DNA from 2 places in the Lactobacillus gallinarum genome. Region 2 is predicted to be linked to the other one. Evidence: predicted binding sites of a transcription regulator. Region 2 holds the regulator's gene; the other holds the start of a gene.

Region 1 (16,929 bases), on a different contig from region 2:
TAAATGTATGTATATTGATGATCCAGATTACTTAGATAGTAAAATTACGAGTCCATTATTTCAAAAGATGAAGGATCGGGTAGTTTTTTCTAAAACTGAGCCATTTTATTATGAAGCGACTGCAGCCGGAGTTGATAAGGGGACTGGACTAAGAAGACTGTGCGATTATTTGAAAATCGCTCCCCAAAATGTTATGGCTTTAGGTGATCAGGCAAATGATGCACCCATGCTAGAATATGCTGGTGTCGGAGTGGCAATGGGCAATGCAGTTGATTATACTAAAGAGCATGCCGATGCCGTAACCGCTGATTGTGATCATGATGGCGTAGCTCTTGCAATTAATAAATTTGCAAAATAGATGTTAATTTAAACAAATTAGTAGTATCTTGACTTAAGAAAAGAATACTTAAATAGAAGTTAATAAAGATGAGTAAAGCAAAAATTTTAGTTTTAGGTGGCTTAAGAGACGACGCCTTGACAGACTTAAAAGAAGTATGTGATATAACTATTGGACCTGTAGGTCATCGTCCAGATGATGATCGCCAATGGGTTTTAGATCATATCGCCGAATATGATGGTGTAATTGTTGCTAAGATGATTTTTGATAAGCAAATGATCGACGCAGCCAAGAATTTAAAAATAATTTCAACATATGGTGTTGGCTTTGATCATGTAGATACGGAATATGCAAAGGAAAAGGAAATTGTAGTTTCAAATTGTCCTGAAAGTGTTCTGCGTCCAACTGCTGAATTAGCTCTAACAATGATTTTAGCTTCTGCACGTCGAATTCGTTACTATGATCATACTTTATGTGAAGGCGTATTTTTAAATGCTGATGAATATGATAATCAAGGCTATTCAATCGAAGGCAAAACCTTGGGAATTTTAGGCATGGGTAGAATCGGTCAGCAAGTTGCTCGTTTTGCTAAGGCATTGGGGATGAAGATTATCTATCATAATCGTCATCAACTTGATGAAAAAATTGAAGCGGAACTTGATGCTAAGTATGTTGACTTTGATGAATTAATTAAGAATGCTGATTTCTTAAGTTTACATGCTCCTGCAACCGATGAAACTTACCACATTATTAATGCCGATGTGTTTAAACAAATGAAGGACACTGCATTTTTAATCAATGTAGCTCGCGGTTCTTTAGTTGATAGTGACGCTTTGATTTCTGCTTTAAAGAATGATGAAATTGCTGGTGCAGCATTAGATGTCTTTGAAAATGAGCCACATCCTAGACAAGAATTAGTGGAGATGGACAATGTAATTATGACTCCACATGTTGGTTCAGCTACTCATGTTGCTAGATTTAATTTATCTAAAGAAGCAGCCAATAATGTTTTATCCTTCTTTAAGGATGGCAAAGCCATCAATCAAATTAATTAAAGACAATATAAAAAACAGCAATTTTGAAATTGCTGTTTTTATTTTACATAATTTTGGGTATGTTAGTCGTGATCGAGTTGGCTGTGATGGTAGCCGTAGACAAAGTAAATAACAGTTCCAATTACTAGCCAAATGACAGCCATTAGATATACTTCAGAACTTAAATGACAAATCATAAAGATACAGATTAAACTAGAAATAATAGGTAAGTATGGATAACCTGGAACTTTGAAGCCATCGTTGGTAATATCTGTTCTTTTTCTTAGTTTTAAAATACCGAAAGATACTAACGTAAAGGCAAAAAGAGTACCGAAGTTAACCAAGTTAGCTAATTGATCTACTGAGAAGAATGCTGCACCAAGAGCAATAATAATAGTTACTACTACTAATGCGTTTTGAGGAGAATTGTGTTTTTTGTCTAACTTGCTGAAAGTAGTTGGAAGCAGGCCATCTCTAGCCATGGCATAAATTAAACGAGAACTTGAATAAATCATAGTCAACATCATAGTAGCCATTCCGAGCATTGCCCCAAATGACAGCAATTCTGCCACCCAATTTTGGTGAACGTATTGTAAAGCAAAAGCAACAGGGTTAGAAACGTTTAATTTGGTATAGTTAACCATTCCTGTTAAGACAATTGATACGCCAAAGTATAGCAGAGCTGCAATTGCTAAAGTACCAATAATTCCTAGTGGCATGTTTTTCTTAGGATTTTTAACTTCGGCAGCGGAAGAAGAAACTACATCGAATCCAAGAAAGGCAAAGAAAACCGTGGTTGCTCCCTTGATTACGCCTGAAAAATGATATGGCAAAAATGGATGATAATTTGCTGGTTTAATAAAGTGTAAGCCGGCAAAGATGAAAATTAAGATAATAGCAATTTTGATAAATACTGCTACGATATTGATCTTAATTGAATTTTTCATTCCTCGAGAAAGCAAAATACTGATCAAGAGAATGATTAAAACGGACACTAGGTCAAAATAAACACCATGACTTAGATCCATTGGTCCTGAAACGGCATGGGGAATTTTGAGGCCGAATGGACTAATAAAAGAGCTGAAATAAGAGGACCAACCAGCGGCTACTGTAGCTACAGAGAGCATGTATTCAAGAATTAAAGCCCAACCGATAATCCAGCCGGCAAATTCACCGTACACAATATTCCCGTATGAATAGGCACTACCAGCAACTGGAATAGCTGAAGCAAATTCGGCGTAACACATCCCTGCAAGCGCACAAACTATAGCAGCTACTACGAATGATAAACTTACACCTGGCCCGGCTAGGGTAGCGGCTACCGTTCCTGGTAAGATGAAAATCCCAGTACCAATTACAGCACCTACCCCGAGGGACATTAAGTCTACTGCATTCATTGTCTTGGCAAATTTAATATCTTTACCCAGATAATTTTGAATGCTTTGTTTTCTGAAAATATTAAATCTCATTACATCATCCCTTAAAATAAAGTTAGATTAATTTTACATTATATTTTTAATTTTTTGAAGAATAAAAAGCCCTATTTTGCAATAAAATAGGACTTTTTGTGTTAATTCTTAATTTTTTGTTTGTACCACTTGAATGAAAAGCAGATCATTGTGACCACACTTAAGCCGGCAATGATTAAAGAGTATTCTTCAAAGATAGTAACAATAACTTGCCATTTTTCTCCCATGTATGAACCTAAAGCTACTAAAATTGTATTCCAGACTAAGCTTCCTAAGGTAGTGTAAATTAAGAACTTAGACATTTTTACTTTTGCGGTTCCTGCTGGAATAGAGATTAAGCTTCGTACGACAGGGATGCAGCGTCCGTAGAAAATAGCGCCTGTGCCATACTTATCAAACCAATTAATGGCCTTTTGTACATCTCCTCTTTTAAAGCCAAGCATTTTGAACGCTTTGTGATCTAGGATGCGTTCTAAACGTTCTTCATTTAGGAACCAACCAACACCGTATAAAATTAAGGCTCCAAGTACTGCACCAATAGTAGAGGCAATAATTGTTCCCACAACTGTCATTTGTGAGTGGTGTGTAGCAAAGCCAGCGAAAGAAAGAATTACTTCGGAAGGAATTGGCGGAAAAACGTTTTCGATAGCAATTAGAAAACTGATGGCCATGTAGCCAAATTGGTTGATTAAGTCAAAAACAAAATTAGTCATCATGTATCCTCTATATTTCTATATCAATGTACATTTAATTTAGCAAATTTTGATATAAATAGCTATGGCTTGTGAGCAAAGTTAATATCTTCTTAAAAAAGCTGTGGTACACTATTACATACGAATTTTTGTTAGGATGAGAATAATGGCAACACAATTAATTGAAAATAAATTAAAACTTTTGCCAGAGAAACCGGGCTGTTATTTGATGAAGGATATTAATGGTACGGTTATTTATGTTGGCAAATCTAAAAATCTAAAAAATAGAGTACGTTCTTATTTTAAAAGCAAACAAGTAGGACGAAGGGTAGAACTTGTTCGTGAAATTAGAGATTATGACATCATTACTGTTTCTACAGACAAAGAAGCCTTTTTATTAGAAATTACTTTAATCAAGAAATACCAACCATATTACAATGTGCAATTAAAGCAAGGGACAGGCTATCCGTATATTGAAATTACACGGGAACATGATCCTCAGACACGTTTAACAAGTATTGTACGTAAAGATGGTGGCTACTATTTTGGGCCTTATCCCAATGTCTATGCTGCACAGGCTACCTTGAAGTTTATTCAAAAAGTTTTTCCATTAAGACGCTGTCATGGTTATCAAGGACGTCCATGTCTTTATTATCATATGGGGCAATGCTTAGGTGCTTGCTTTAAAAAGGTTCCTCAAAAGGAGTACGATGAGCAGATTAAAAAGATCAAACGTTTTTTGAATGGAGATATCGGTGCAGTTAAGCAAGATTTAACTCAAAAAATGGAGCAGGCTTCTGAACAGCTTGAATTTGAAAGAGCTGCGGAGATACGTGATCAGTTAAAATATATTGAAGAAACTGTTGAAAAGCAGAAAATTATTTCTAATGATAATACTCAACGTGATATTTTTAACTATTATGTTGATAAATCATGGATTTCTATTCAGATTTTCTTCTTGCGTCAGGCCAAATTATTGCGGCGTGAGACGCGCATGTTTCCATTGACTGACACCACTGATCCAGAAGACGCCTTTACTTCTTTTATTGTGCAATTTTATGGTCAAAAAAACCGTGTTCTTCCTAAAGAAGTATTGATTCCAGCAGGATTTGATAATGCTACTTTAGCAGAGGTTTTAACAGTACCGGTTAGAACTCCTCAACGTGGTCAAAAGAAGTCCTTGCTTGATATGGCTAAAGACAATGCTAAGTTGAAGTTAGACGATAAGTTTAGATTATTAGAACTAGGCAACCGTAAAACCAAAGGTGCCCAAAAAGAAATCTTCGATGCACTAGGCTTGCCATATGGCCACATTATTGAAAGTTTTGACCACTCGCACATTCAAGGAGCAGATCCAGTTTCTGCTTTAGTAGTATTCAAAGATGGAGAACCTGATAAAACGGCTTACCGTAAATATAAGTTAAAAGGCGAAGTTGAACATCAAAACGGAGGCGATGAAGTTCGCAATACCCGTGAAGTTGTTCGCCGTCGATATGGTCGTTTATTGCGCGAACATAAGAAGATGCCAGATTTGATTTTGATGGACGGTGGTCAAATTCAGGTTGATGCTTGTGAGGATGTTTTGCGTAATGAGCTTAATTTAAATATTCCGGTAGCGGGTATGGTAAAGGATGACAAACACCGGACTAACCATTTGCTGTTTGGTGATCCGATTAACGGCGTGCCATTAAAACTAATACCGTTGAATCCAAAATCTGAAGGCTTTTATTTAATGACTCGAATTCAGGATGAAGTTCACCGTTTTGCCATCACTTTTCACCGTAGAAGACATGCTAAAAATGCTTTATCTAGCCGGTTAGATTCAATTAAGGGAATTGGACCCAAGAGCCGGAATAAGTTATTGCGCAAGTTTGGTTCCTTGAAGAAAATTAAAGAAGCATCAGTGGATGATTTGCGTGCAGCAGGGTTGACATTACCCCAAGCACAAACTGTAAAATTAATGTTGTAAAACCCAGAATTCGCGCTGTTGAGCGTATTTGTGTGGTATAGTATAAAAGTTAGATTGAGACGGAAGGAAGAGATAAACATGCCTACATTTGTTGATCAGACTAAAATTGAAGTCCAAGCCGGAAAAGGCGGCGATGGCATGGTGGCTTTCCGCCATGAAAAATATGTTCCAAATGGCGGACCAGCAGGCGGTGATGGCGGCCGCGGCGGCAGCATTATTTTTGTTGCAGATAGTGGTTTGCGTACTTTAATGGATTTCCGTTACCGACGCAAGTTTAAAGCCGATAGTGGTGAAAATGGTCGAATAAAATCCCAATATGGTCGTGCAGCTAAGGACCTCTACTTGAAGGTACCTGTGGGGACAACCGTTTATGATTTTAATACTGGTGAATTAATTGGCGACCTAGTTGAAAAGGGCCAAGAGTTAGTAGTAGCAAAAGGCGGCCGCGGTGGCCGTGGTAATATTCACTTTGCTACGAGTGTAAATACCGCTCCTGAAATTGCAGAAAATGGTGAACCTGGTGAAGACAGAGTTTTACGTCTTGAGTTAAAGCTCTTGGCTGATGTTGGTTTAGTAGGATTTCCATCAGTGGGTAAATCTACTTTATTGTCAGTAACCACTAAGGCTAAGCCAAAGATTGCAGCCTACCAATTTACTACTTTAACTCCTAACTTGGGAATGGTAATTCTACCAGATGGTCGTGACTTTTCAATGGCCGATTTGCCAGGTTTAATTGAAGGAGCTAGCCAAGGCGTAGGACTTGGTATTCAATTTTTGCGTCACGTTGAAAGAACTAAGGTAATTTTGCACTTAGTGTCAATGGACCCTAATAATGGTCGTGAAGCAATTGAAGACTATCACACCATCAAAAACGAGCTGAAAAATTACGAAACAGATTTATCCAAAAAGCGAGAACTAATTGTTGCCTCTCAAATGGATATTCCTGGTGCGGAAGAAAAGCTTGCCGCATTTAAGAAGGCATTAAAAGAAGAGGAAAACAATGAACCTGTTTATGAAATTTCCAGTGTAACTCATAAAGGTGTCAATAAGCTTATGAATGATACTGCAACGCTTGTTGAAGAAGTAGAAAAAGAGCGTGCAGAAGAAGAGCCTAAGGTTGTACAAAAGACCAAGGAATACAAGTATCAGGCACCACAAAAGAATGAATTTACTATTGAAAAAGTTGGAGAACACGAATTTGTTGTTAAGGGCGAACAGTTAGAAAGATTAGTTCAAATGACTAACTTGGATCACCAAGACGGAATTATGCGCTTAGCAAGACGTCTTAAGAGATTAGGCGTTGATGATGCATTGCGTGAAAAGGGAGCAGTTAATGGTGACGATGTCGCTATCGGCAAATTTGTCTTTGAATTCGTGCAATAAGGGTAGAAATGAATATGAGAAGAAATCGGTTTATTACAGGATATTCTGGACTCAGAGCATTAGCAGTTATAGGGGTAATACTTTATCACTTTGATCCTAATTCTTTTATCGGCGGGTATCTAGGAGTGCCGATTTTTTTCGTTTTGTCAGGCTATTTAGTGACCGATCATATGCTTAATTCATATGATCAAACTGGTTCTTATAACAATCGCCATTTTTATTTGAATAGAATTAAGAGACTTTATCCGCAATTAATTGCAGTATTATGGATAAGCGCAACATATATTTTTCTTTTTCAAAGGAATTTATTAGCTAAACTAAATCAAATTGTTTTTGCTAATTTGCTAAATGTCTTTAATTTTTGGCAAATAAATAATGGTCAAAGCTATTTTGAACGTTTTGCCAATAATGAATCGCCGTTTACGAACTTGTGGACGATGTCCATCGAAGGACAATTTTATATAATATGGCCGTTAGTCATCTTTTTGTTAGTCAAATTAGTTAAAAAGAAGAAACGAATTTTTTACTTCTTATTAGCGCTATCTTTTTTGTCAGCATTAGAAATGGCAATATTATATTTAACTAAAACTGACATTAATCGAATTTATTACGGAACAGATACTCGATTTTTCTCATTAGGATTGGGAGCCGCTTTAGCTGTTATTTGGCCGGTAGAGGTGTTAAATCCAGAAGTGCCAAAGCAAGATAGAATCATATTAGACTTAGTAGGTCTTGTTTCCTTTATTTTGCTTTTGGTAATGTATTTTGCTAAGGCGATGAATCCACAACAAGCATTTGCATATTGTGGTGGGATGCTGCTATTTTCATTGATTGTGTGCATTTTTGCTGGAGTAATTGCACATCCAAGCAGTCATTGGAATCAAATTATGACTAATAAGCTTTTTGATTGGATCGGTTCAAGAAGTTATGGCATTTATCTTTATCAATTCCCAGTAATGATTTTCTTTGAATCTAAAATTAATAACCTGGGCGATCATCCCGTCATGTATCGAATCATTGAATTGATTTTAATTTTAACTATTAGTGAAATAACATACCGTTTAATCGAGCGGCCAATGAGTAAGATTACTTGGAAGAAGACCAAACAATATTTTGCTCATGTTTTCGATATGCAAGCTAGAAATTATGTGAAGAAAGGTCAAGCCGTATTAGCCGCATTTGTGATAATATTTGGCAGCATTGCTATTGCGATTTCTCTTCATGTTAAAGCAGAAGATTTTAACAAAAGTCAGTTAGCGCAAAGAATAAATCGTAACGCTAAAAAACAAAAGTCAGATAATGCTAAATTAATTGAAAAGTTAAAAAAGCAGAAAAAACAAAAAGAAAATGAATCAAAAATTATAAAAGAAGCGGCTGAGAAAGCAAAAAGTAATCCAGTTAATCAATCATATGTTAAATATGGTATTTCTCAACTTGATTTGGAATTAGCACAAAAAATTCAGGTAACTGCGATCGGGGATTCCGTCATGGCAGGATCAAGCAATGATCTTAAGCAGCTAATGCCTAAAGCTTTGATTGACGCCGCAGTATCTCGTCAATTAAATGTGGCCTTTGGTTTGTTAGATAGTTATAAGAGACAGGGTGTCTTAGCCGACAACGTGCTGATTGGCTTAGGTACGAATGGCCCATTTTCAATGGATGATTTAAATAGGATTATGCAAGAAGTTGGACCTAAACGAAAAGTATTTTGGATCAATGTTCATGTACCAACTCGTGATTGGCAAAGACCAGTAAATGATTTGCTAAAACAAGGTGCAAAACGATATCATAATCTTATAGTCATTGACTGGTATTCATATTCAAAGAATCATCCTAAATGGTTTTATGATGACCATACTCATCCGAATATTAAGGGTTCTAAATATTACAGTACCTTTATCACTAAGACAATTATTAAGCATTCAAAGTTTTAAGTTTAGAATAGGATTTTCATGGAATTACAATTTTTGGGCACTGGAGCAGGACAGCCGTCTAAACAGCGTAATGTTTCAAGTGTCGCGCTTAAGTTATTAGATGAATTAAATGAAATTTGGCTATTTGATGTTGGGGAGGCTACTCAACATCAAATTTTGAGAACAAATATTAGATTAAGAAAAGTTACGAAAATTTTTATTTCGCATAATCATGGTGATCATATTTTTGGCTTACCAGGACTTCTTTCAACTCGATCGTTTCAAGGGGATGTAGGTCCATTAACTATTTATGGTCCTGCTGGTATTGAACAATTTGTTAAAATTTCATTGAAAGTATCAAGAACTAAAGTATCGTATCCAATTAAATTTGTGGAATTATCTAAACCAGGTTTAATTTGTCAGGATAAGGGGTTTCGTGTTTATACTGATCGATTAGATCACAGAATACCTAGTTTTGGATTTAGAGTAGTGGAAGATTCTCACCCTGGTGAACTTTTAATTGATAAACTAGCAAAGTATAATATTCCTAACGGCCCACTTCTGGGTAAATTAAAACGAGGTGAGCAAGTTACTTTAGCTGATGGAACGGTGCTAAATGGCAAGGACTTTTTAGGTGCTGAAAAGCCAGGTAGAATTGTCACCATTATTTACGATACTCGGTCTACACCAAGTATTGCTCGTTTGGCAAAGGATGCTGATGTTTTAGTTCATGAGTCAACTTTTGCCGGGAATGAAGCTAAGCTGGCTCATAGTTATTACCATTCAACTTCTGTTCAAGCAGCTAAAATTGCTAAAGAGGAAAATGTTAAGAAGCTATGCTTGAGTCATATTTCTGCTCGTTATATGGGTAGCAAGGCCAAAAAACTTGAGAGTCAAGCTAAGAAGGTTTTCCCGAATACAATATTAGTTAATGATTTTGATCAAGTTAATATTCCAATGAAAGGTTCAGAAGAATGAAAGATTCATTAAGAAATAAAGTTGTTATTGTTACTGGTGCTTCAAGCGGTATTGGTCGTTCAATTGTTCTTGAAAGTGCTGGCCGCGGTGCTACCGTCATTTTGATTGCTAGAAGAAAAGAACGTCTGGACGAAATTGCGGCAGAAGCTAGAGAATTATCTGGTGCAGAAGCTTACGTTTTCCCAACAGATATGGGCAAGCCTGATGATATTGAAAAGGCTTTTGATGAAATCACCAAGCAAGTTAAGCATATTGATTTCTTAGTTAACTGTGCAGGCTTTGGTAAGTTCGAAGAATTTATGGAACAAAAGATGCAAGATGTAACCAACATATTCCAAGTAAATGTTTTAGGTTTGATGTACTTCACTAGATTGGTCGGTCGCGTCATGATGGAACAAGAGACCGGTCAAATCATTAACTTCGGTTCAATTACTGGTAAAGTTCCAACTACTAAGTCAGCTGCTTACAGCGCTTCTAAGGCTGCAGTTATTCAATTCTCAAATGTACTGCGTCTAGAACTTAAGCCATTCGGTGTTAAAGTGATGACAGTTAACCCAGGTCCTGTTTACACTAACTTCTTTAACATTGCTGATAAGACAGGCAACTATGTGGAAAATGTACAAGAGTTTATGCTTGATCCAGATGATGTAGCTTGGCAAGTTGTCCATTTCTTTGGCAGCGATAAGCGTGAACTTAATTTGCCATTAAGCTTGGCTGTATTGGCAAAACTTTACAACTTATTCCCAGCACTTGGTGATAAGCTTTCTTTAAAATTTGCTTCTAGAAAGTAATTGGAAATGGAAAAAGAGAAGAATCTAATTATAGGCTCAATTATCGCTTTAATTGCGGTAATTTTCGTCGTTCTAAATACCGCACCAGTAGCAATTAATTTTGGCTTTTTTAAAGTTAGATTGCCATTAATCGTTATTTTGGTAGTGATGGTAATTATTGGGATGATTATTGCTTGGTTTTTCGGCCGTGATAAAAAAGAGAAAGATAAGCAATATTTCGGTTCAATTTTAAATAAAAACAAGAAGAACCAAGAATAGATCTTGATTTATTCTTAATTGAATAGTATGATTGAATCACGTGAGTAATTCAGGGTTAATTAATCCTGAAGCTTAAGACTACAATAAAGGAGATCAATTAAATGGCAGTTCCTGCAAGACATACTTCTAAACAAAAGAAACGTTCACGTCGTGGTCATATTAAGTTGAGTGTTCCAGCAATGCACTATGATGCAACTACTGGTGAATACCGCTTAAGCCACCGTGTTTCACCAAAGGGTTATTACAAGGGTCGTCAAGTTGTAAATAACAACGATAACGGCAATAACTAATTAAAAGGCACCTGGAATGATGGTGTCTTTTTTTATGCCTAAGAAAAGGAAACAGAAAGATGAAATTAGTATTTTTACACTCTAGTGATACTCATGGCTTTTTACTGCCAACAGATTATCAAAATAAGACTGATTATAATGCAGCTTTTAGTTTAAGCAGAGTTAGTTCAGTGATTAAAGCTGAAAAGAAAAAGTATGGTGATAATAATGTTGTTGTCACTGATGCTGGTGATTGTCTTCAAGGTTCTCCACTTGCTTCATATGCTCATTCTACTGGTGATTATAGTGATTTACGCAAATTTACTGAAGCATATAATGCAGTAGGGTATGATGCACGTTGTTTGGGTAATCATGATTTTAATTTTGGATTAGATTATTTAAGCTATTACGTTGATAATAATAAGGCTCCAATTATTAATGACAATGTTTTAGATGCTGAAACTAAGGTGCCGTTTTTTGGTCGTGAATATATCATCATTAAGAGAAACGGCTTAAAGATTGGTATTTTAGGTATTACCACTCAATATATTCCTCATTGGGAACCTAAAGAAAATGTGGCTGGTCTAGAATTTGCATCCGCATATGAAAAGATTAAGCATTATGCCAAAATTTTACGGCCACAAGTAGATATTTTAGCTGTAATGTACCACGGTGGATTTGAAAGTGATCCAGAAACTGGCGAAGCTACTGAGCCACATCGTGGTGAAAATGAAGGCTATAAGATTTTAACTGAAATTCCTGAAGTAGATGTCTTTTTAACTGGTCACCAACACCGTCGTTTGAATGTAGTTACTAAAAATACTGCAATTGTTCAACCAGGTTATCGCGGAGAAGCAGTTGCGGAAGTAATTGTAGATGTTGATGATAACACTAAGAAAATTACCAATATGACTACTAAGTTGATTGATACTAAGGACTATGATCCAGATCCTGCTGTAGTCGAGAAAATTGCCGATTTAGACAAGAGAACTCAAGAATGGTTAGACAAGCCTATAGCTCACTTAAATAAGCCTGCACGGATTGAAAATGCCATGAAAGGCCGCATTGAGGGGGCACCATTCATCAACTTGATTCAACAAATGCAATTATGGTTTACAAAAGCCGATGTCTCTGCCACTGCTGTTATGAGTGAAAATGCTAAAGGTTTTAATGAGACAGTTACTATGCGTGATGTTTTGTTAAACTATCCATATGCTAACCAACTTTGTCGCGTTAAACTGACTGGTAAAGAATTGCGTCATATTATTGAACATAGCGCTGGCTTTTTGAAGAAAGACAAAGATGGCAAGATTGGCTTCAGCGATCGCTGGATTAAACCTAAGCCAATGCTTTATCATTTTGATGTCTTTTATCCAGTTGAATATGAAGCTGATTTATCTAAGCCAGAGGGTGAACGTCTGACTAAGCTTACTTTGCATGACAAGCCAATTGAAGACGATAAGATTTATCATTTAGCTGTCAATAATTATCGTGCAATGGGTGGTGGATTCTATCCTGAATACAGTATGGACAAAATCGAAATGACACTTGATAAAGATTATGTTCAAATGTTTAGCGAATACTTAACTCATGGCGATGTACAAGTAGACACCAAGAAAAACTATAAATTCTATTAAGAAGACAAAAAAACACGTGAGAACTTTGAAATTCTCACGTGTTTTAATTTTAAAATAATTATTTTAACTTACTGTATTTACTGTTGTCTTTGTGTGAATGAGCAGTAATAGTTGCAATAATTGCTGAGAAAAGAATGCCGAAGATAAGGCCAACGACCAAGCAAGTTTTGACATCGTTAGTGTTGAATGAGGCACTTTGAGTTAAAGGACCAGCAATAAAGCCTACAACAAACATGTAGATTATGCTCCATACAATTGTGACTAGATATCGACCCATATTGATTCCTTCTTTCGGATAGAATTTTATCAAAAATAAGGCGCAATTTCAAACGAGATTAATGCAATTTGTTATACTTAATTTGATAAATTTCTGCAGTGAAAGGTGGTTATTTTATGCAAGTAGCAACACTTCAAAACCTAAGTTCGTTTACTTTGCTAGATAGTCCTACAAAAGTTCCAGATTTAATCGAAACGGCCAAGAAACGAGGCTATCAGGCAGTAGGATTAGCTGATGTAAACGTAACATATGGCTTGGTTAATTTTTATGAATTGGCTAAAAAAGCGGGAATTAAGCCACTTTTAGGGATGCAGCTGCGTTTAAATGGTTTAGTTGATAGTACGCAGAAATATGACTTGCTTGCGTTTGCTAAAACAAATGCGGGGTACCATAACTTATTGCGTTTATCGAGTGCGATTAATCTACTAACTGAAAATGGACAAAATAATAATGTCTTAACTCTAAAAGATTTAAGCAAGTATTTGACTGATTTATTGCTCGTTGTGCCTGCAAATACTAAAAGCGAATTATTGTACTTATTTGAGACAAATAAACAATTAGGTAGTGATTTAATTCGAGATTTGAAAGAATTAACGCCTGATCTTTATTTAGGCGTGTATGCTAATCAAAGTATGCAGAATTATATTGATTATGTGCGCAGTTTAAGCAAGCAATTTGATTTACCCTTACTTGTAACTGAAGATAGCGAATACTTAAATCCACATGATCAATTTTTACAAAAAACTTTGCGTGCTATTGCTACAGGAAATAAAATTCAGGATGTGCTGCCTTTAGCTAAGCAAGAAGGATCACATTACTTAGTTGAAGCAGAGCAATTGCTTCAGCGATACCATGAATTTGATCTGGATGATGCAGTGAATAATACATGGCAAGTTGCTGAAAAATGCAATGCAGAAGTTGTTTTTCAGAAGCCTGTTTTGCCTAAATATCACCAAAAAAGGTTTGCAACTTCAGAAGAATATTTGCATTACTTGGCTCAAACTGGCTTACAGCAACGCTTTGGTCAAAATAAAATTCCAGCAGAATATCAAAAACGGTTGAATTATGAACTGCGCGTCATTAATCAAATGGGGTTTGATGACTACTTTTTGATTGTATGGGACGTGATTAATTATTGTCATCGTGTTCAAATTACGACTGGACCAGGACGGGGCTCAGCATGTGGTTCGTTAGTTTCTTATTCATTACGAATTACCGAAGTTGATCCAATTGAATACAACTTGCTGTTTGAACGTTTTTTGAATCCAGCTCGTCATGAAATGCCGGATATTGATTTGGATATTCCTGATGTTCAAAGAGATACTGTAATTAAGTATATGTATCAAAAATATGGCATGGATCATGCGGCACAGATTTTGACATTTGGTACGCTAGCAGCAAAGCAAGCATTGCGTGATGTAGGCCGAGCATTTGGCTTAACAATGGTCGAAATTAAGAAATGGGCAGATGCGATTCCATATTCAAAGGGCAAGATTACGTTAAAAGATGCATATCGACAGTCAAGGGAGTTGCGTTTATTAGTCGATGCTACACCCGAAAACAAATTGCTCTTTAAAACAGCTTTAGGTCTAGAAGGATTGCCGCGCCATTACTCTATTCATGCTGCAGGATTAGTGATTAGCGATAATTCAATCGCAGGAATTTCAGGATTGCAAGCGGGTCCGTTAGGGATACCGGTTACGCAACAGACTAAAAAATACGTTGAATCTTTGGGTCTCCTTAAGATCGATTTCTTAGGGTTGCGTAATCTAACTGTGCTAGGCAATATTTTGAATTTGATTCGCCAGCAAGGAATAAAGATCGATCCTAATCAAATTCCTTTAAATGATGCGCAAACTTTGCAGCTATTTCAACAAGGAAAAACAGATGCAGTCTTTCAATTTGAATCTGGAGGAATTCGCCAGGTTTTGCGCAAATTGCATCCCGATAATTTTGAAGACTTAGTAGCGGTGAATGCTTTATATCGTCCGGGTCCTATGCAAAATATTGATGCCTTTGTCAGAAGAAAAAATGGGCAAGAAGCAGTTAGATATCCTGATCCTAGTTTAAAAAAAATATTGCAGCCAACATATGGCATCTTGGTTTATCAAGAACAGGTAATGCAAACAGCGCAAATTTTAGCTGGCTTTTCTTTAGGCGAGGCTGATATTTTGCGGCGGGCCATGTCTAAGAAAAAGCAAGATGTAATTGAACAGGAAAAAGGTAAGTTTATTGCTGGAACAATTAAACAAGGTCATACCAAGGCCGTAGCTGAACGGGTATATCAATATATAGAGCAATTTGCCAATTATGGTTTTAATCGTTCACATGCTGTTGCTTATACTAAGATTGCTTACTGGCTAGCTTACTTAAAAGTCCATTATCCTGCTGCGTTTTATACGGCAATGCTAAATTCAGCAGCTGGAGCTAAAGCTCAGGATTATATTATGCATGCACAGGAAGCTAATATTAAAATTCTGCCCCCTGACATTAATTACAGCAGCCTTGAATATACCTTGAAAGACAAAAAGATTTTAGTAGGGTTAAAGGCTATTAAAGGCTTGCGGGTTGATTTTGCTAAAGAGATTGCCGATAACACCATGCCGTATAAATCATTAAATGATTTTCTTCGCCGAATAGATCCTAAGTTTTTGCAGGTTGATGCTATTAAAGCTTTGATCATGGCCGGAGCCTTTGATCAGCTTGAAAAGAATCGTAACGAATTGCTGATTAATTGCGATGAAATAATTGCTAATGTGCAATTGACAGGCCAAAATATTTCTTTATCTGAGATATTGGGGGATGCTCCGCTTAAGCCAGCAGAAGAGCCAACGAGTGCAGAAAAAGTTGAAATGGAAGAAAAAGTTTTAGGTTTTGCCACAACTACGTCACCATTAATTGCTGTTCAAAAATTTGCTCAAAAATTCAATAGTAGGCCGCTCAATCAATTCCAATTAAATGAATCGGGAGTTGGAGTTGGTAAATTGATCCGATTTAAACAAATTAGAACTAAAAACGGTAAGAATATGGCTTTTGCTAGCTTTGCTGATACTTCTGGAGAGCAAGAGGTTGTGATTTTTCCCCGCATTTATGAAAAATTTGGCACAGAGTTAAAGGTAGGAGATATTTATTTATTGGGATTACGTGTACAAGGAGACCGTTTTGATCAAAATAAAAAGCAATATTTACTTACCAATTTGCGAAAAGTAAATTTTAAAGAATAATTTTAGACAAGAGGAATTTATTTCTTGCCATACATGTAAGTGCTAACATTTTTTAAATAAAAATAAACCGTAATTTAGCCCAATTTTTGTGAGATTTTTGGGTGAAAAAATGTTAATATTTATTTGATGTGAGAAATTACACAAAATAATCATGATGAGGTGAATTCATGAAACGGATTGGTATTTTAACTAGTGGTGGAGACGCCCCTGGTATGAATGCAGCAATTAGAGCTGTCACCAAGACTGCTATCCATCATGGACTTGAAGTCTTTGGAATTCGTTATGGTTTCGCTGGTTTGGTTGCAGGTGACTTTGTTCCGCTTACTACGGAAAATGTTGACCACAAGATAAGTGAAGGCGGTACATTCTTGTACAGTGCCCGCTTCCCTGAATTTGCACAAGAAGAAGTGCAACAAAAGGGTGTTGAGCAATTAAAGAAGCATGGTATTGATGCTGTTATCGTTATTGGCGGTGATGGATCATACCATGGTGCTTTAGCCTTGACTCGCCACGGCGTAAACTCAGTTGGTTTACCAGGAACTATCGATAATGATATTCCTTATACTGACTACACGATTGGCTTTGATTCTGCTTGTCGTACTGCTATGGACGCAATCGATAAGATTCGCGACACAGCAAGTAGTCACCACCGCGTCTTCGTTGTTAACGTAATGGGACGTGAATGTGGTGACATCGCT
Region 2 (16,929 bases):
CGTAGCTATCCTTACGCAAAAATTTTGCGGCATTCAGTACATTATCCTTATACACTGCTATACGATTTTCCATTTGATTAAGTTCAATAGAGCGCTTAGCTTGCGAATATATTTCGTCTTGAATCTCAATTGCATCATAGTGCGCACGATTGAAGTAAGCCATATAAATCGTTGCAGCACAATTTCCCGCACATAAATCTGCTACTTTATCGCGATCACGAATTTGATTCTTAGCCCAATAAGCCAAAAGCAATGTATCCATAGAAAAGCTAAAGGCAGTTTTATCTTGGATAATCCGCAAATCATCACTGTACATATAATCAATTCGTTCATTATCTTTAAGTTCTACCATAAAAATATTTGCCTTTCTTGTCTATCTATTTTTATAATATTACAACAATTGGAGGAACAAAAAGATGTTTTATAAAATAATTCGTCCGATTGCCCGCTTTATCGTATGGGTACTAAATGGACACTTACATATTCATCACAAGAATCGTTTACCTAAAGGTAACTATATCTTAGTTGCACCTCACCGTACCTGGTGGGAACCTATCTTGTTTGCCTTAGGTGCTAGTCCAATGGAATTTATGTTCATGGCTAAAATCGAACTATTCAAGAATCCGGTTTTACGTTTTATTTTAGATCATGCTCATGCTTTTCCAGTTGATCGAAAAAATCCCGGACCATCGGCTTTAAAAATTCCAGTTAAAGGTCTTAGAAAAGGAAAACTCTCATTGATTATTTTTCCTTCAGGAACCCGTCATTCAGCTGAATTAAAAGGTGGCGTACTTTTAATTTCTAAAATGTCCAAAAAGCCAATGGTACCCGTCGTTTATCAAGGTCCATTAACTTTTAAAGGACTGCTTAAGCGCAAACCCCTAGAAGTTAACTTTGGTGATTCAATTACAATTGATCGTAAAACTAAATTAACTCATGAAAATGAACAAATTTTATTCAAGCAACTTGAAGATGCCTGGAATAGCTTGGATAAAGAATTAGACCCTAATTTCCATTATGTTGCCAAATAAAACAGCTATTAGCTGTTTTTTATTTTGCTCTCATCCCATTAGCAAATAAAAAGAAAGAAGTGTTAAAATACTTTTAGGTTTTAAATATTGGAGGAAAAAGCAATTGTTAGAAAAAACATTTTACAAAATGATGCTTAGCAAGTCCTTCCCTTTTCCCGTTAAAGTAACCTACTGGGACGGTAAAAGCGAAGTCTACGGTAATGGTACTCCTGAAATCGAAATTGTTTTTAACGAAAAGATCCCTATGGGCGACATTACTAGAAATGCTTCACTCGCACTTGGTGAAGGATACATGGATAAGAAAATTGAAATCCATGGGGATATTCAAAAATTAATTTTTGGTGCTTACGAAAGTGCCGACAGTTTCATGCGTTCCTCAAAGTTCCGCAAATTTTTACCAAAGCAAAAGCACACTGAAAAGCAAAGTGAAGAAGACGTACAAAGCCACTACGATATCGGTAACAACTTCTACAAGTTATGGCTTGATCCTACTATGACTTACTCTTGTGCTTACTTTGAAGATGGCAACGAAAACGATCTTGAACAAGCACAAATTGCTAAAGTTCACCACATTTTAAACAAATTAAACCCACAAAAAGGCAAGACTTTACTCGACATCGGTTGTGGCTGGGGTACATTGATGCTCACTGCTGCTAAGGAATATGGTCTTAAGGTTACCGGTGTTACATTGAGTGAAGAACAATACAAATTAGTACAAAAGCGTATCTACGATAAAAACTTGCAAGATGTAGCTGAAGTTAGACTTGAAGACTACCGTGAACTTGGTGATCAAACCTGGGATTACGTAACTTCAGTTGGTATGTTTGAACACGTAGGTTCAGAGAACTTACCTAAATACTTCCAAGATGTTTACAAGTACTTAAACAAAGATGGTATTGCTTTGATCCACGGTATTACTCGTCAACAAGGCGGTGCTACTAACGCTTGGATCAACAAATACATCTTCCCAGGCGGCTACATTCCAGGTTTGCAAGAAATTGTCGGCGACATCGTTGACAGTGGCTTGCAAATCACTGATATGGAAGCTCTTCGTCGTCACTACCAAAGAACTCTTGAAATTTGGGACAAGAACTTCAATGCTGTTCGTGATCAAGTTGAAGATAAAATGGGCGAACGTTTCACTCGTATGTGGGACATGTACTTGAATGCTTGTGCTGCTTCATTTGAATCAGGCAACATTGATGTCATCCAATACTTGCTTACCAAGGGCCCTTCTGGCAAGAACTTACCAATGACTAGAAATTACATGCTTAAGTAATTAAAACAGAAAAGTAAGCGTCAAAAACTGAAGTATCTTAAAACCCCATCCAGTTCATGCTAAGATGGGGTTGTTTTATATATATTCAAATACGCGTGGTGCTAGTTAAATCGTTCTAGACAATATGCCATATTATAAGCTAAAATGGCAACTTCGAGTCTCTCTTGAAAACCTGCTAAACTTCTAGCTCGATTATTTTCAGCGTTGTAGTAAGACAAAAGCGAAAAATCACTCTCGATGGTCTTTCTGAGTGCCATTAAATAGTGCTTATTGTGCTTTTGAGCATTCTTCATGTTTTTACGATATGGTGTCCAAAACGTATAGCCCATTTGCTCTAAGCGTTGATGCAGGTTTTTGCCCAAATATCCTTCATCGCCCAAAAGGTACCGATTGTCAGGATGAGCGTTAGTAATCAGTTCTACTGTTTCCTTAGCATCATGAACTGAGGCCTTGGTTACGATATAATCTAGCAAGTAGCCGTCGTCGCTAACAATAGCGTGAACCTTAAAACCATAATAATAGATTTTTTTGGTTGCCTTATAGCCAATATCGGCATAGCCGCGAAAGATCTTTGCTCGACGATTGCGAATTGGCTGACAGACTGGCACAGGAAAGCTATCAATAATCAAAATGTCGCCTGACAGATCTACTTCCTCATTAAGGCCATGTCGAATTAAATAGATCAATGGCAAAAGCATGCGTGCTCTGCGATTAAAGCGAGAGTGAGATAAATTAACAAGCTTTTCACAAAATCTTCTTTGAGATTCAACGCCCAATGAAGCCTGCCAAATAAGCAAGGCCAGAATAGAACTGTCAGATATTTTACACCGATTGATATTCCGTCTTTGCTTTAATGCATCTGGGGCATAAAGTTTGTACAAACAGCAACAAATTATATTTAAACGACTAAAACTAACTTGTGTTAGGATGAGAAAAACGCTTAAGCTTAGGGTAGTTCAATCTAGTCAGACTCTTTTCTATTAATATGTTTACAAGTCGAGTCTAACAAGATTGGACTTTTTTTGTTAACTAAAACAATTTAACCAGCACCACGCGTATAATAATAGCAAATAAAATATTGATATTTTCAAGGGAGGAATATCCATGAAACTCATTAAATCAATCAGCTTAGCTGCCGCCGCATTATCTTTAACAGCACCAGCTATTGCACTTGTAAATCCATCAATCACTACTGCTCAAGCTGCTACTAAAAAGTCAACTGGCACAATTACTGTTGGCGATAACAATAGTAGTGTAATCGGTGTCTACAATGCTGCTGGCAAACAAAAGAATCAAAAGATTAGGAACGGCACTACTTTTAAATACTACGGCGCTCCTAAGTTAATCAACAATGAATATACTTATAAGATCGCTAAAGACAAGTACGTTCCGACTTCCGCAATTTCAACATTAAACGGCAAGAGCGTCTTATATATTGCTAATAATTCATATGTTTACGACAAAAATGGTAAGCGCGTAACTAAGAACTCTAAGCGTGTCTTATTGCGTAGATCTCGAATTGTAAACTACACCGGCTCGATTAAAACAGCTGCTAGTGATGCATACCGCTTCTTAGTAAATGATGGCAAAAAGATGGCTTTATCAACTAAGACTATTAAGGGCCACCAATATTACAGCATCGGTAAAAATGCATATATCCGCGTATCTAATGTAAGTTACGTAAATAATGAACCATTATATGCTGCATACCAAACTGTAACTTTAGGTAAGCATAGCAATGAATCTAAAGTCCCTGTTTACGATGCCGAAGGTAAAACAGTTAGCCAAGAATTAACTGCTGGCAGCAAAGTTAATGTTGACCGCACTAAGACTATTAAAAATGGCGACCAAACTTTGATTTTATACGGCATTAAGGGTCAAAAGTCATACATTGATATGAACGACATTGCAACTATGCCAAACTTGGCTGTTGCACCAGAAGAATAAAATTCAAATAATTAATTTAAATTTAAGGCCAGTCGAATTTGATGCGAACGCCAAATTTGGGACATATTTTAGATCACTCTATTTTAAAACCATATTTCGATATTTTATCGGAGTATGGTTTTTCTAATGTCTTGATACTATCACAATTGTAGTAATAAGATGTACGCTTGGTGCTAATTAAAGCTTGTCCATCAATACACCATTATATGTTAATATTGTCATTTCTAAGCGGTTTGAAATCCTACTAAAATGCGTGTTCTATTTTCCGCATTATAATAAGCTAAAAGTGAAAAAATACTTTCATTTATCTTTCCTAATTTTCATCAACTTACGATCGTTATGTTCCCTAGCACTTTGCATATTCTGCTATATAGAGTTCAGGGATCTGACTTATCTCTATTATGTTTTAGGTATCCTAAGATCTAATCTTTTTAATTTTATTTATATTTTTTAATAATCATATAATAAAATTCAAATATAATTTAATAAAATTTCTTTGGAGGTACGCTTTATCATGACTAAAGCAAGAAAATATTTTGGTGCATTAGCACTTATTTCTGGAGCAACTTTAAGTTTAGTTGCATGTGGTAATAACAAACATACAAACAGTAGTAATGCAAATAAAACTAATCATAAGTTTAGCGAAACTGTTCCCGTAAAAAGTATTAAAAAAGGAGGAACTTTAACCTATGCTCTTGAATCAGACAGTCCATTCACTGGTATTTTCTTACCAGAATTATCAGATACTACAATTGATGATAAGGTACAAAGACCAGGTCTAGAATCTTTATTTTCAACAGATGATCAATATAAGATCAATAATAAAGGAGCTACTACTTTTAAACTAAATCGGAAAGCTAAGACTATCACAATCGAAGTGAAAAAAGGAGTTAAGTGGTCAGATGGTAAGCAAGTGAATGCTAAAGACGTTGAATTTGCTTATGAAATTATTGCAAATAAAGACTCTAAATCACAAAGATATACTGAATCTTTAGCTGATATTGTTGGTCTAGCTGAATATCATGAAGGTAAAAGCAAGAAAATTTCTGGAATTGAAATGCCTGATGGTGAAAATGGACGCAAAGTCGTACTCCATTTCAAGCAAATGAAGCCTGGTATGCTTCAATCAGGTAATGGATATTTCTGGGAATATGCTGAGCCCTATCATTACTTAAAGGATGTACCTTTTTCAAAGCTTTTATCTAGTGACAAGGTCAGAAAATCCCCACTATTTTTTGGACCATTCCGTGTATCTAATATTGTTCGTGGTCAATCTGTTTCTTGGGAGCGTAATCCTTATTACTGGCGTGGTACACCAAACTTTGAAAAAGTAACTGCATCTGTTGTCAGCTCCAGTTCTGCTACCCAAGCCATTAAAAATCATAAATTTGATATTGCTGATGTGGTTAATACACAATGGGATCAAACTAAGAATGCAACTGATACTAACTTTATTGGTGAAGTTCCACTTAATTATAACTACTTAGCTTTTAAAGTTGGTAAATGGGATAAGAAGCTAGGAAAGAATGTTGAAAATAAGAATGCCAAGATGAATAATCCAGCATTACGTAAAGCAATGGCCTATGCAATGAATATTGATGCTGTTGCTAAACGCTATTACCAAGGATTAGCATTCCGTGTTAATACTTTGATTCCAGAACAATTTGGTGACTTTTCCGATAGTTCAATTAAAGGTTACCCATATAACTTGAAGAAAGCCAACGAATTACTAGATAAAGCCGGATATAAAAAGAAAGGCGAATTCAGAGTTCAACCTAACGGAAAGAAGCTTACTATTAATTTAGCTGTTAGAAACAATGCTACTACCGCAGAGCCCGTATGGCGTAATTATATCCAACAATGGAAGAAAATCGGTTTGAACGTTAAGTTTGTTGGCGGTCGTCCAATGGAATTTAACAATTGGGTACAAGCAGTTCAATCTGATGATCCAAAAATTGATGTCTTTGAAGGTGGCTGGCAACTTTCAAGTGAACCTTCTCCTAATGATCTTTATAGCGCTGCTGCACCATATAATATGGCACGTTTTGTTTCCCCTGTACAAAGTAAGCTTTTAGCTGATATTGACTCAGAAAAAGCTTTCAACCATAAGTATCGTGTTGACGCATTCAGAAAATGGCAAAAATGGATGTACAATGAGGCCTATGTTGTACCTACCACTAATTCATATTCAATAACCGCTGTTAATAAAAAAGTAACTGGATGGTCAGTTAAACCAAGCGCAACTAACTGGTTTAGTGCAGGGTTTGTAAAATAAACATTACCTAACTGTCTTGCCTAATAAATATCTTTTCTAAAATTTACTTTAATTAATCTAAAAAAATGCTACTAAATCTGACTGATTTGGTAGCATTTTTCTTGTGTATCACTAATAGTGACGTTATTAATGAAGGAATTGACCATCAATTTTTTCGTGTGCGCGTATAGATGTCTAGTCGGGCCAAATGATGGATAAACCTGCAACACAGACAAAGACCTGAAGGAAAGCGTAAAACTAAAGCAGAAGCTATGAAACAATGACACACCCGCGAACAGAGTTCGCAAGTTTCAGAAATAATTAATGTCTCGTTCAGATAATTTAGACATAACAAAAGCCTCGAAATTACAGTCCAAATTTCAGGTGCTTACGTAAATTGTGATAGAGCTTTTTGCCATAAAAAATAGCGAACCACTACAGATTCGCTATTTTCTCTAAATTTACGACTTATGCATCAATATCTGGAGCTTGACCAAGTTCAGCCGTTAACATCCAAAGCCGCTTTTCAAGATCAGTATGGAAACCAGTCAAAATATCATTAGTAGAGTAATCTCCTTCTTTATCAGAAGCTTCAAGCGCTTCTTCATAGAGCTTATCTAAATAACGATAGCCTGAAATGATCTTTTCAAGTCTTTGTGTATTAGTGAAGTCCCAACTCCCCTTTTCACCAGGAATTTTATTTAATTGAACAACTTCCCTTAAAGTGGCAACAGGTGAACCATCGATGGTAATTAGTCTTTCTGCAAGACCATCAATCTGATCATCTAGTTCATCCATTAAGTCATCAAGATATGGGTGCAACTTCAAGAATTGACTGCCGCGCATATACCAATGGTGACGGCGAACAATCATATGCATATGCAATAAATTAATGACTAATTCATTTAACTTTTCTTTTGTTTCTGGATACTTCATATTGAGACCTACTTTCATTAAATTAAAATTTAGCCCAGCCTAAGGTATGTTGGGCCGCCAAGTTAAGTATACTCCATTGACGGTCAAAACTTGGTGAGAAGAAGAAATCTTGTTCTGCAAAATCTTCTAAAGTAAGTCTATGGCTAATAGCTAAACTAAGGACATTTCCTTGACCTGTTAAATCATAAGTAGACATTCCGACCCCACCTAAAATTTGGTGGTTAAGCTTATCAAAGGTCAATGCTACATAACCTAATGGGTTATCTTCATCTTATTCACTTAGGCCAATATAGATTCTTGTTATTTTTACCAGATTGTAATTCTATCTTCTGGATCAAGCCACATACCATCTGTCTTCTTAACGCCAAATGCATCATAGAATTCATTTTGGCATTGAACCGGAATATTTACTCTAGTTGGTTGTGGTGCATGGACATCGGTTTGAACTTCAGTCTTAATTGCCTCTGGACGTTGTTTCTCCATCCAGCTTCTAGCGTAGTTTTCAAACAAATCCTTCAAATCTGCACCATCATTTTTGCCTGCTTGAACGGCGCAAGCTAAACCAGCAAGGTCAGCAATATTTTCAGAAACAACTTGCTTACCATTAATCTTAGCTGGACCATATTGCAAACCATCGAAAATGTCGATCATTTGGCCCACACGCTTGTTAAATTCAGCAAAGTCTTGCTTGGTCCACCAGTTGTTCATATTACCATTTTCATCAAATTTGGCACCGTTGTTGTCAAAGGCGTGAGAAACCTCGTGACCAATAGTAGCACCAATACCACCGTAGTTGGCACCTCTTGATTGGTTAATATCATAGAATGGCTTTTGCAAAATTCCAGCCGGGAAAGTTAAATCGTTTCTTTGTGGATCGTAGCAAGCATTGTTCAAGTTACCTGGCATAAGCCATACAGATCGATCAACCCGCTTAGTTAATTTATCCAGTTCGTACTTGGTACGTACTTTATCCATAGCAGCTTCATTTTCATATAAGCTCTTTTCAGGATCTACTTGTAACAAGTCAAAAATCTTTTCAATTTTTTCTGGGTAACCAATCTTAAGAACCAAAGCATTTAATTTAACAATTGCTTTCTTCTTAGTTTCATCAGAAAGCCAAGTATTATGGTTGATTCTTTCTTCATAAACCTTAAGCATGTTGTGAATCATATCTTCAACGTCATGTTTAGCCTTTTCGCCAAAGTACTTCTTACCATAGAAAATACCAACTACTTCATCAAAGGCACTGTTGGCAATACGATAGGCTTGCTTAATTTGTGATGGCATTTCTGGTGCGCCAGTAATTGCTTGGTTAAATGGAAAGGCTGCTTCTCTAAACTTTTGTGACAAGTACTTAGCTACGCTATTAATGTATTTAACTAGCATCCAGCCTTTGATTTCGTCAAAGTTTTCAGCGTTGATTAATTCTTCTGCATGGTCAAGGAAGCGTGGTTCCATCACAATTACCCGCTTTTGTTTTTCAGGTAAAAGTTCATCTAAGAATTTTGTCATATCGAATGACTTAAACTTAGCAATAAATTTGTCATATGAAACTGGGTTATAAATAGCAGCATCGTCGGCCCACTCTTCAGTAGACTTAACAACCTTGGCAACTTTTGCATCAAAAGCCAATGCATTATCAACGTATACTCTAGCTTCTGTTTTACCAATGCCAGCCATCATTAACAAATTAATGCTTTGATCTTGCAAAATGTCTAATAGCTTCTTAGCATCTTCTGTCTTATAAGTTGTTGTATCTGGCAAGAAGGTACTTGGACCACCGAAGTATAAGACATTGACATCGGTATTCTTCATATCGGCATCGACGCCATAAACGAATGGTAAAATATATGGACCCATGTATAAATCATTTGCTTTTTTACCCAAGTCGGCAAAATCAGTTAATGATAATAACTTTTGCAAGTCATTTTGAATAGGGTTTGCTTCTTCTGCATCCCTCTTCTCAAAATTCTTAGCAATCTTATATAAAGCAATTGCCTTATCAAAATCCTTAATCTCTGGCATCTTTTCCTTGCCTGCAGCAATATCGGCAAAGTCCTTCATCATTCTATTTTCAATCTTAATGTCAAGTTCTGAGTTGACACCAGTTGAAGTACGGTCAGCAGGGATTTCAGCTTTAGAAAGCCAATTTGAATTAACAGCCAAATATAAATTATCTTGTGGCTTAGCATTAACATCTGGTTCTGCAACATCGCCCGCACCACCGCGAACAGCGTAAAATCTTCTCATTTTTCCTCCTATGAATATTAATAATTATTTCATTCTTTTTAATCATTATAACAAAAAGACGTTTGCAATCGTGGAAAACGTCCTTTATTAACTATTCTTTATTCTGCAGAGTATACAAATTGTAGTAGTAACCCTTCTTAGCAAGAAGCTGTTCATGGTTACCACGTTCAATGATTCTCCCCTTGTCTAACACGATAATTTGATCCGCATCGGCAATTGTAGACAAACGGTGAGCAATCGCTAAAGTTGTTCTACCTTTACGTAAACGTTTAAGTCCCTGTTGGATCATAGTTTCAGTTTCGGTATCAACGTTAGCTGTAGCTTCGTCCAATACCAAAACTTTAGGGTCTGTAACCAATGTTCTAGCAAAAGAAATTAATTGACGCTGACCTTGACTTAATTCTTCGCCGCCTTCAATTACCTTTGCGTGATATTTACCTGGCATCTTTTCGATAAATTGATCTGCTTGAACTGCCTTAGCTGCGTCTTTAATTTGTTCATCGGTAATATTCTTATTATATAAACGAATATTAGAAGAAATATCACCATAAAACATGAATGGTTCCTGCAAAACAAGCCCCAGCTTTTTACGCAGTTCTTCTTTAGGGTATTTTTTGATATCTATATCATCAATTAAGATCTCGCCCTTACCAAATTCATAAAAGCGCATCATTACATTGATAATCGAGCTTTTACCAGAGCCAGTATGACCCACAATACCTAAAGTTTCACCTGAATTTACTACGAATGAAATATCATGCAAAATTTCATTTTTACCATCATATGAGAAACTAACGTGCTTGAATTCAATCTTGCCGCGACTGATAGTCAATCCTTCTTGAGCATTTTGCTTTGGCTCATATTGTTCATCATCTAAAATCGCAAAGATTCTCTTACCGGCTACGATACCATCTTGGAAGAAAGTCATCTGGTCCATCATAGTTGAAATTGGATTAAACAATTGTGATAAGTATTGTGAGAAAGCATATACCACACCAGCTGGCACAAATGTTGCCTGCAATGGAAAACCGAAATACATCAACGTTACAGCTAAAGCCAATGAATAAAGCAAACTAGTCAAAGGTGAAAGCAGCAATGAGTTAATACGGATCATGTTGAAACGCGTATTCATCAACCCACCATTTTCACCCTCAAATTGGTTGGTCATTCTCTTTTCTTGGTTAAACTGCTGAATAATCGAGACGCCCTCAATTGACTCATTCAAGTTAGCGTTAATTCTACTCAACCGTTCACGATAGTTACGATAAAGCCGCGAACTCTTTTGCGAATAGAGCCAAATAACAAAGAGCAAAATTGGCACAAACGCTAAAACAATCCAGCCCGCAATCACGTTCGTAGTAAACATTGCGACCAATGCTGTAACCACAGAAAAAGCACCAATTACTACAGTTGAAAGCACAGTCAAGAAGTTGCTAAGAGTCATCGTATCGTTAGTAACTCTTGAAACGATTGAACCGGCAGGAGTTTGGTCAAAATAGCGCATCCCTAACTTATGCAATTTTCGATAAAGCGCTCTTCTAATGCTTTCCAAGGTCTTTTCAGAACCCAAAGCAAAGAAATATTGGTAAGTAAACTGAATGACCGCTTTTAAAATGGAACCTACTGCATAAAGCAAACCCGCAAACAGAATAATTTGGACAGTTGCACTTTGTTTAAGCAAAAAGTTGTCTAAGAAATATTGCAATCCACGCGGAAGCAAAATATTGATAATGCTGACTAAGAAGGCACCAATCAAGGCAATGGTCATTTCAAACTTGAAGTGTTTAACAAAGCCCATCAAACGTTTAAAAATCGCTACCTGCTCTTTAAATGGGATTGCCTTAGACCACACTGATTCTTGCTTTTCTTCATTATTCATCTACATCTTCACCCACCTTTGCTTGCAATTCTTGTCTACGCCACATTTCCGCATACCAGCCATTTTCTTTGAGCAGATCTTGGTGATTGCCTCGTTCAATAATTTGACCGTCTTTTAAGACTAAGATCAAATCGGCATCCATGACCGATGTCAATCTATGTGCCGCAATCATCGTGGTCTTATCTTTTCTTTCATTTCTCAAAGAAGTTAGAATTTCGGTTTCAGTCTTTGCATCAACCGCTGATAAAGCATCATCCAAAATCAAAATTTGGCTATCTTTAAGCAAAGCACGGGCAATGGACATTCTTTGACGTTGACCACCAGAAAGTGAAAGTCCATTTTCACCGACTAAAGTCTCATAGCCATGTGGCATTTGTAAAACATCATCGTGCAAATCACTCTTCTTAGCAGCTACCGCAATCTCATTTTTGCCTGCATCTGCCTCTGAGAAAGCAATATTTCTACCAATACTCGTTGAAAAGAGGAAGTTGTTCTGGGGAACATAAGATATTTGGCTAAGTAAAACTTTAAGCGGAATTTTCTTGATATTGATGCCATTTAAGGTGATTTCACCGTCATATTGGTCGAATTCTCTCAATAGCAGCTGAATGATTGTCGTTTTACCAGCACCTACACGACCTACTAAACCTAAAGTTTGACCAGGTTTTAAGGTGAAATCGATGTCCTTTAACACTGGAATATCCTTTTCATCAGGATAAGCAAACGATTTAATATCAAAATGCAAATCACCTTGTAAGTCTTGAGCCTTAATACTTTGATCAGCGTGGGCATCAGTAATTAACGGTTTTTCATAAAGTAGCTTTTCTACACGGTCGTAGCTCGCACTACCTCTTTCCAAAATATTGAACAAATAACCAATCGCAAACATCGGCCAAACCATGTTGGCAATATAGGCAATGAAGGAAACGAGCTGACCAATCGATAGCACTTTATTTGTAACTAAAAGTCCACCATAAATAATGGTAATTACATAGGTTGCACCGATAATTGCCGTACCCAATGGATCAAATAAGGAGTCCCATACAAACACTTTTTTATTGATATTAATTGTGTCATCGACCATTTTGTCAAAGGCCTGAGTATCTTCTTTTCCTTGACCAAAGGTCTTCAGCACCTTGATGCCTGAAACGGATTCTTGGGTCTTATTATTCAAACGTGAAAAAGCCGCCTGTGACTTATCAAAAGCATCGTGTAAATGACCCCCAAGCTTCCAAGCGCCTAGTGCCAAAAATGGCAGTGGCAATAAGGCAACGATGGTTAGTCGCCAATCAACGAAAATGATCATGGCAATCATAGTTGATAATCCCATGACAAGAGAGTCGACTAAAGTTAAAACGCCATCACCGGCTACGTTTTGAATAGAAGTCACATCGTTAGTTGCATGGGCCATCAAGTCACCGGTTCGGTGGCGCTGATAAAATGTTCTGTCCATGATCATAAAGTGGTCGAACAGTTTAGAACGCATTTGTCGTTCTAGTTCTGCGGCCCCGCCCCAAATTTGCTTACGCCAAAAGTAGCGCAAAATATATAAAACGAAGGCGGCAGCTAACACAGCTAGAACCAACATCCCATATTGCCCCCATGAGATGTGACCTTGATCCAGCTGATCTGCCATCAGTCCTAATACTCTTGGCGGAATTAAGTTGGCTAAAGAGGTTAAAGCAAGAAAAGTAATTCCGATAATATAACGTTTCCTTTCTTGTTTAAAAAACCAACCCAGTTTTTTAAATATGTTCATTTACTCACTCCATTCTTTAAAAAGAACACCAAAAAAGACGAAGGAATAATCCTTCGCCTTAACACCACAAAATAATCTAATAATTACTTTTGTTGATGCTTCATCATGTTCATTACTTGATGAACCTTCTTGTTAGAAGGCTTTTGTCCCATTTGAGACATCATAGCAACGATCATATCTTCACTAATAGGAGGATTTTCCTTAAAATACTTCTTCATGTATGCTCTTGCACCATAGAAACCTGCAACGGCACCAACTAAAAGTGCAATAATAATCAAAAATATTGCTAAACCTAAATTCATATTATATCCTCCATCTAACTAACAATAATATCTTACATAATTTTTCACTTTTTTAAAAGGCTTAATTAATCTTTTCTAAGACCTTTTCTTCTTTGAGCACGTTTTGCTCTTTCTGAGGTTACTTCTTTACCGTTTTTATCGATAATTACCATATTTTCAACGTCTTGCTTAAATGCAGCTCTGAAGTTGGCAAGGAATTTTTTGTGAAGTTCTTTACGTTCTTGTTCCTCTTCGGGAGTTAAGCCTTCCTTTTCTTTCTTATGGTAAAGTTCATTAATTCGATCAGTTACCTTTTTTTCTTCTTCTTTACTCATTGCATCTTTATTCATTTTATATTCACCTCACATTAACAATCTTTAGTCTACCGTATTTTATACAATAAAAAAAGATGCTTTTTATAGAACATTTGTTTGAGATTATGCTATTTATTTGTTAAAATAATCATAAATACTATCTTTTTTACAATAACGGAGAAAAATTATGTCTAAGAAAAACAACGATACTAAACAACTAGAAATTTTACGCTATATTTATGATACTGTAGAACGCCGTGGTTTTCCACCGACAGTGCGAGAGATTTGTGCTGCGGTCAAACTTTCTTCTACATCTACTGTTCACGGTCATCTAGCCCGCTTAGAACGCAAAGGTCTTTTAATCAAGGATGCAACTAAGCCTCGTGCACTTGAAATTACCGATGAAGGTAAAAAGGAATTGGGCATTAAGCCAAAGAAAATCCCAGTTGTTGGTGTGGTCACTGCTGGTCAACCTATCTTAGCAGTTCAAGACATAGATGAATATTTTCCACTTCCACCTGATCTTGAAAACGATGCTGGTGAACTCTTCATGTTAAAAGTTCACGGTGAGAGTATGATTAATGCGGGAATTTTAAACGGTGATAGCGTCATTGTCAGAAAGCAAAATACCGCTAATAACGGCGAAATTGTCGTAGCCATGACTGATGAAAATGAAGCTACAGTTAAACGCTTTTATAAAGAGAACGATCACTACCGTTTACAACCAGAAAACGATACAATGGCACCAATTATCTTATCCAAAGTAAGTATTTTAGGTAAAGTAGTTGGCCTTTACAGAAATAATATCGATTAATATTTAAACCTAAGCAAAAAGCTTGGGTTTATTTTTTCGTCAAAATTTCAGTTAATTTATTTTCAAAAACTGGCAGCCATTTTTCTAAATAACCTGCACGGGTCGGATGAATTTCGTCTGCCATATAAAGAGCAGGTTGGTCTTTAAAATTCGGATCATTATATAAATCCAGAACTTTAATATTCCATTTTTTAGCTAATTGATGTGTTGCTTTTACCATCTGATTATACAAATTACTTTCAAAATAAGGATTTGTATAGATCAAAATTGGACAATGCCATGTAGTCAGAGCTTGACTAATAATATATTCCATCGCACCGATAATTGTTTTTACATCAAAATGGTCATTTTGACTAATTTCTCCCAACTTCTGGTTTGTACGCGCATCATTAGTAGAAAGTTGCAAAACCAACATATCAATTGGTGTTTTAAGATTTTCCTTAAAACGAGCAACATAAGAATCACCATGATAACTGGCATCTTGATCTACCAAAGTAGTGCCATTTTCTGCATCTTTAATAGCAGCAATGCCATCTTTTTTCCATAAGTAGTCTACAAAAGATTCCCCTAATGCACCAAAACCAAATGTGACAGAAGAACCTAAAAATAAGATCTTTTTATTTCTTAATGGGCTATCAATTGTTTTCACACTGTTAAGACTATATTTACGGTTGTTACCCGGTAGATAGGCTAGCTCTGCATAAGCTCTTTGGTGCAAGGGATGCTCATCCAAATCCATTCGCAACTCATTAAGAGCAATATCGGATAAATCATTATTTTGTCTAATAGGGATTAAAAAAGTTTCGTTACTCATTATTTTCTCTTTCTTTATCGATGTAAGGTTTTATTGCTTCCCAATCTTTTACAATATCATCACTTAATTTACGATTATAAAATACAGCCGCAGGATGATATTCTGGAATAACCGTATATTTCTTTTTCGAACAAACATATCCATCTTTAGCTTCATTAAGTTCAAGAATTGGTGTATTCTCAATAACCTTACCATGTTCAGCAGAAATCTTATGACCTGGGCCAAGCAGTCGCTCTAATCCGGTGTTACCTAAAGCAACAATGACTTGTGGATCTGCGTAATGCATTTCATAGTCTAAAAAAGGAGCATGTGCTAACACTTCTTTCTTAGTAGGTTTACGATTTGGTCTTTTAATTACTTCTTTATTTTCTCGTTTACTAAAAACTTTTTTCACACTAAAAGGGCGGCTACGAACAGCACTAGTAATATAAACTTGATCTCGTGATAAACCAATTTGCTTTAGTGATTTATCCAGTTCCTTTCCGGCGTCACCACTAAATGGAATATTATTAACGATTTCATTGCGTCCTGGCGCTTCGCCTACGATCATTAGCAAGGGATGTCTTGGGCCACTTCCTGAATTAATTCCTTCTAAACGCATGCCCTTTGATCTCTCTTTTACTTCTGCCAGTAATTCTTTAGGATAATTCAATCATCTCACCTGTTTCTATTTCTGATATATTAATTATAATATTAGTCAAAATTATTTTACATCTAAATTAAATATAGTATAATGTAATCAATTTAATATCAATTAAAAGCCGCCATTGTGGATAAATGGCGGCTTTCGCTTTAATTCCACACTCAATATCTCTGTTTGTGAAATTTACTTCACAATTCAGATTTATTATATTATCAATGCTATCACTGCATATTAAAGTGACTTTGTGATTTTAATTTGCAGTTTCACATGAGTTCCACGATATTATTATTCACAAACTACGAATATATTATTAAATAATTATCACTTATATATAAATTACTTTAAAAATATTTATCAAAACAAAAAAGCTAGTTCCGTTTGGAACTAGCTTTTCTATATCGACGTTATGATTAACGACGTGCTTCAGCAATTCTTGCTGACTTACCGTGACGTTCACGTAAGTAGTAAAGCTTAGCACGACGCACACGACCATGACGCTTAACTTCAACCTTAGCAACACGTGGGTCGTTAACTGGGAAGGTTCTTTCAACACCAACACCTGAAGCAATCTTACGAACAGTGTAAGTAGCACCGATGCCAGTACCCTTCTTCTTAATTACAACACCTTCGAACAACTGAATACGTTCGTGAGTACCTTCAACAACACGTACGTGAACAGTAACAGTATCACCTGCACGGAAAGCAGGAATATCGTCACGAATTTGTTC

Evidence for each region. The regulator LexA, encoded in region 2, represses DNA repair genes until DNA is damaged. The targets are predictions, from matches to a motif close to CNAACANNTGTTNG.
Region 1: the regulator LexA is predicted to act here: its motif matches at 3,671-3,684, upstream of uvrC (excinuclease ABC subunit UvrC).

What each region holds. Positions count from the first base shown of each region.
Region 1 is NZ_NFKZ01000005.1:62,066-78,994, reverse strand. It holds gene yidA (sugar-phosphatase) at 1-358, shown strand, start outside; gene B5E95_RS03530 (NAD(P)-dependent oxidoreductase) at 427-1,392, shown strand; gene B5E95_RS03525 (APC family permease) at 1,455-2,840, opposite strand; gene B5E95_RS03520 (DedA family protein) at 2,942-3,553, opposite strand; gene uvrC (excinuclease ABC subunit UvrC) at 3,699-5,501, shown strand; gene obgE (GTPase ObgE) at 5,580-6,884, shown strand; gene B5E95_RS03505 (acyltransferase family protein) at 6,899-8,818, shown strand; gene rnz (ribonuclease Z) at 8,837-9,775, shown strand; gene B5E95_RS03495 (SDR family NAD(P)-dependent oxidoreductase) at 9,772-10,566, shown strand; gene B5E95_RS03490 (lipopolysaccharide assembly protein LapA domain-containing protein) at 10,573-10,824, shown strand; gene rpmF (50S ribosomal protein L32) at 10,926-11,114, shown strand; gene B5E95_RS03480 (bifunctional metallophosphatase/5'-nucleotidase) at 11,174-12,730, shown strand; gene B5E95_RS03475 (YjzD family protein) at 12,789-13,007, opposite strand; gene B5E95_RS03470 (DNA polymerase III subunit alpha) at 13,124-16,231, shown strand; gene pfkA (6-phosphofructokinase) at 16,399-16,929, shown strand, end outside.
Region 2 is NZ_NFKZ01000002.1:75,722-92,650, reverse strand. It holds gene B5E95_RS01625 (GIY-YIG nuclease family protein) at 1-352, opposite strand, end outside; gene B5E95_RS01620 (lysophospholipid acyltransferase family protein) at 417-1,031, shown strand; gene B5E95_RS01615 (SAM-dependent methyltransferase) at 1,135-2,310, shown strand; partial or broken gene B5E95_RS01610 (IS982 family transposase) at 2,412-3,270, opposite strand; gene B5E95_RS01605 (SLAP domain-containing protein) at 3,415-4,257, shown strand; partial or broken gene B5E95_RS11110 (hypothetical protein) at 4,435-4,623, opposite strand; gene B5E95_RS01600 (oligopeptide ABC transporter substrate-binding protein) at 4,772-6,532, shown strand; gene B5E95_RS01595 (Dps family protein) at 6,980-7,447, opposite strand; partial or broken gene B5E95_RS01590 (FAD-dependent oxidoreductase) at 7,470-7,718, opposite strand; gene B5E95_RS01585 (M13 family metallopeptidase) at 7,754-9,697, opposite strand; gene B5E95_RS01580 (ABC transporter ATP-binding protein) at 9,789-11,576, opposite strand; gene B5E95_RS01575 (ABC transporter ATP-binding protein) at 11,569-13,335, opposite strand; gene B5E95_RS01570 (YneF family protein) at 13,419-13,637, opposite strand; gene B5E95_RS01565 (DUF896 domain-containing protein) at 13,703-13,966, opposite strand; gene lexA (transcriptional repressor LexA) at 14,118-14,744, shown strand; gene B5E95_RS01555 (SGNH/GDSL hydrolase family protein) at 14,773-15,558, opposite strand; gene B5E95_RS01550 (uracil-DNA glycosylase) at 15,551-16,210, opposite strand; gene rplS (50S ribosomal protein L19) at 16,612-16,929, opposite strand, start outside.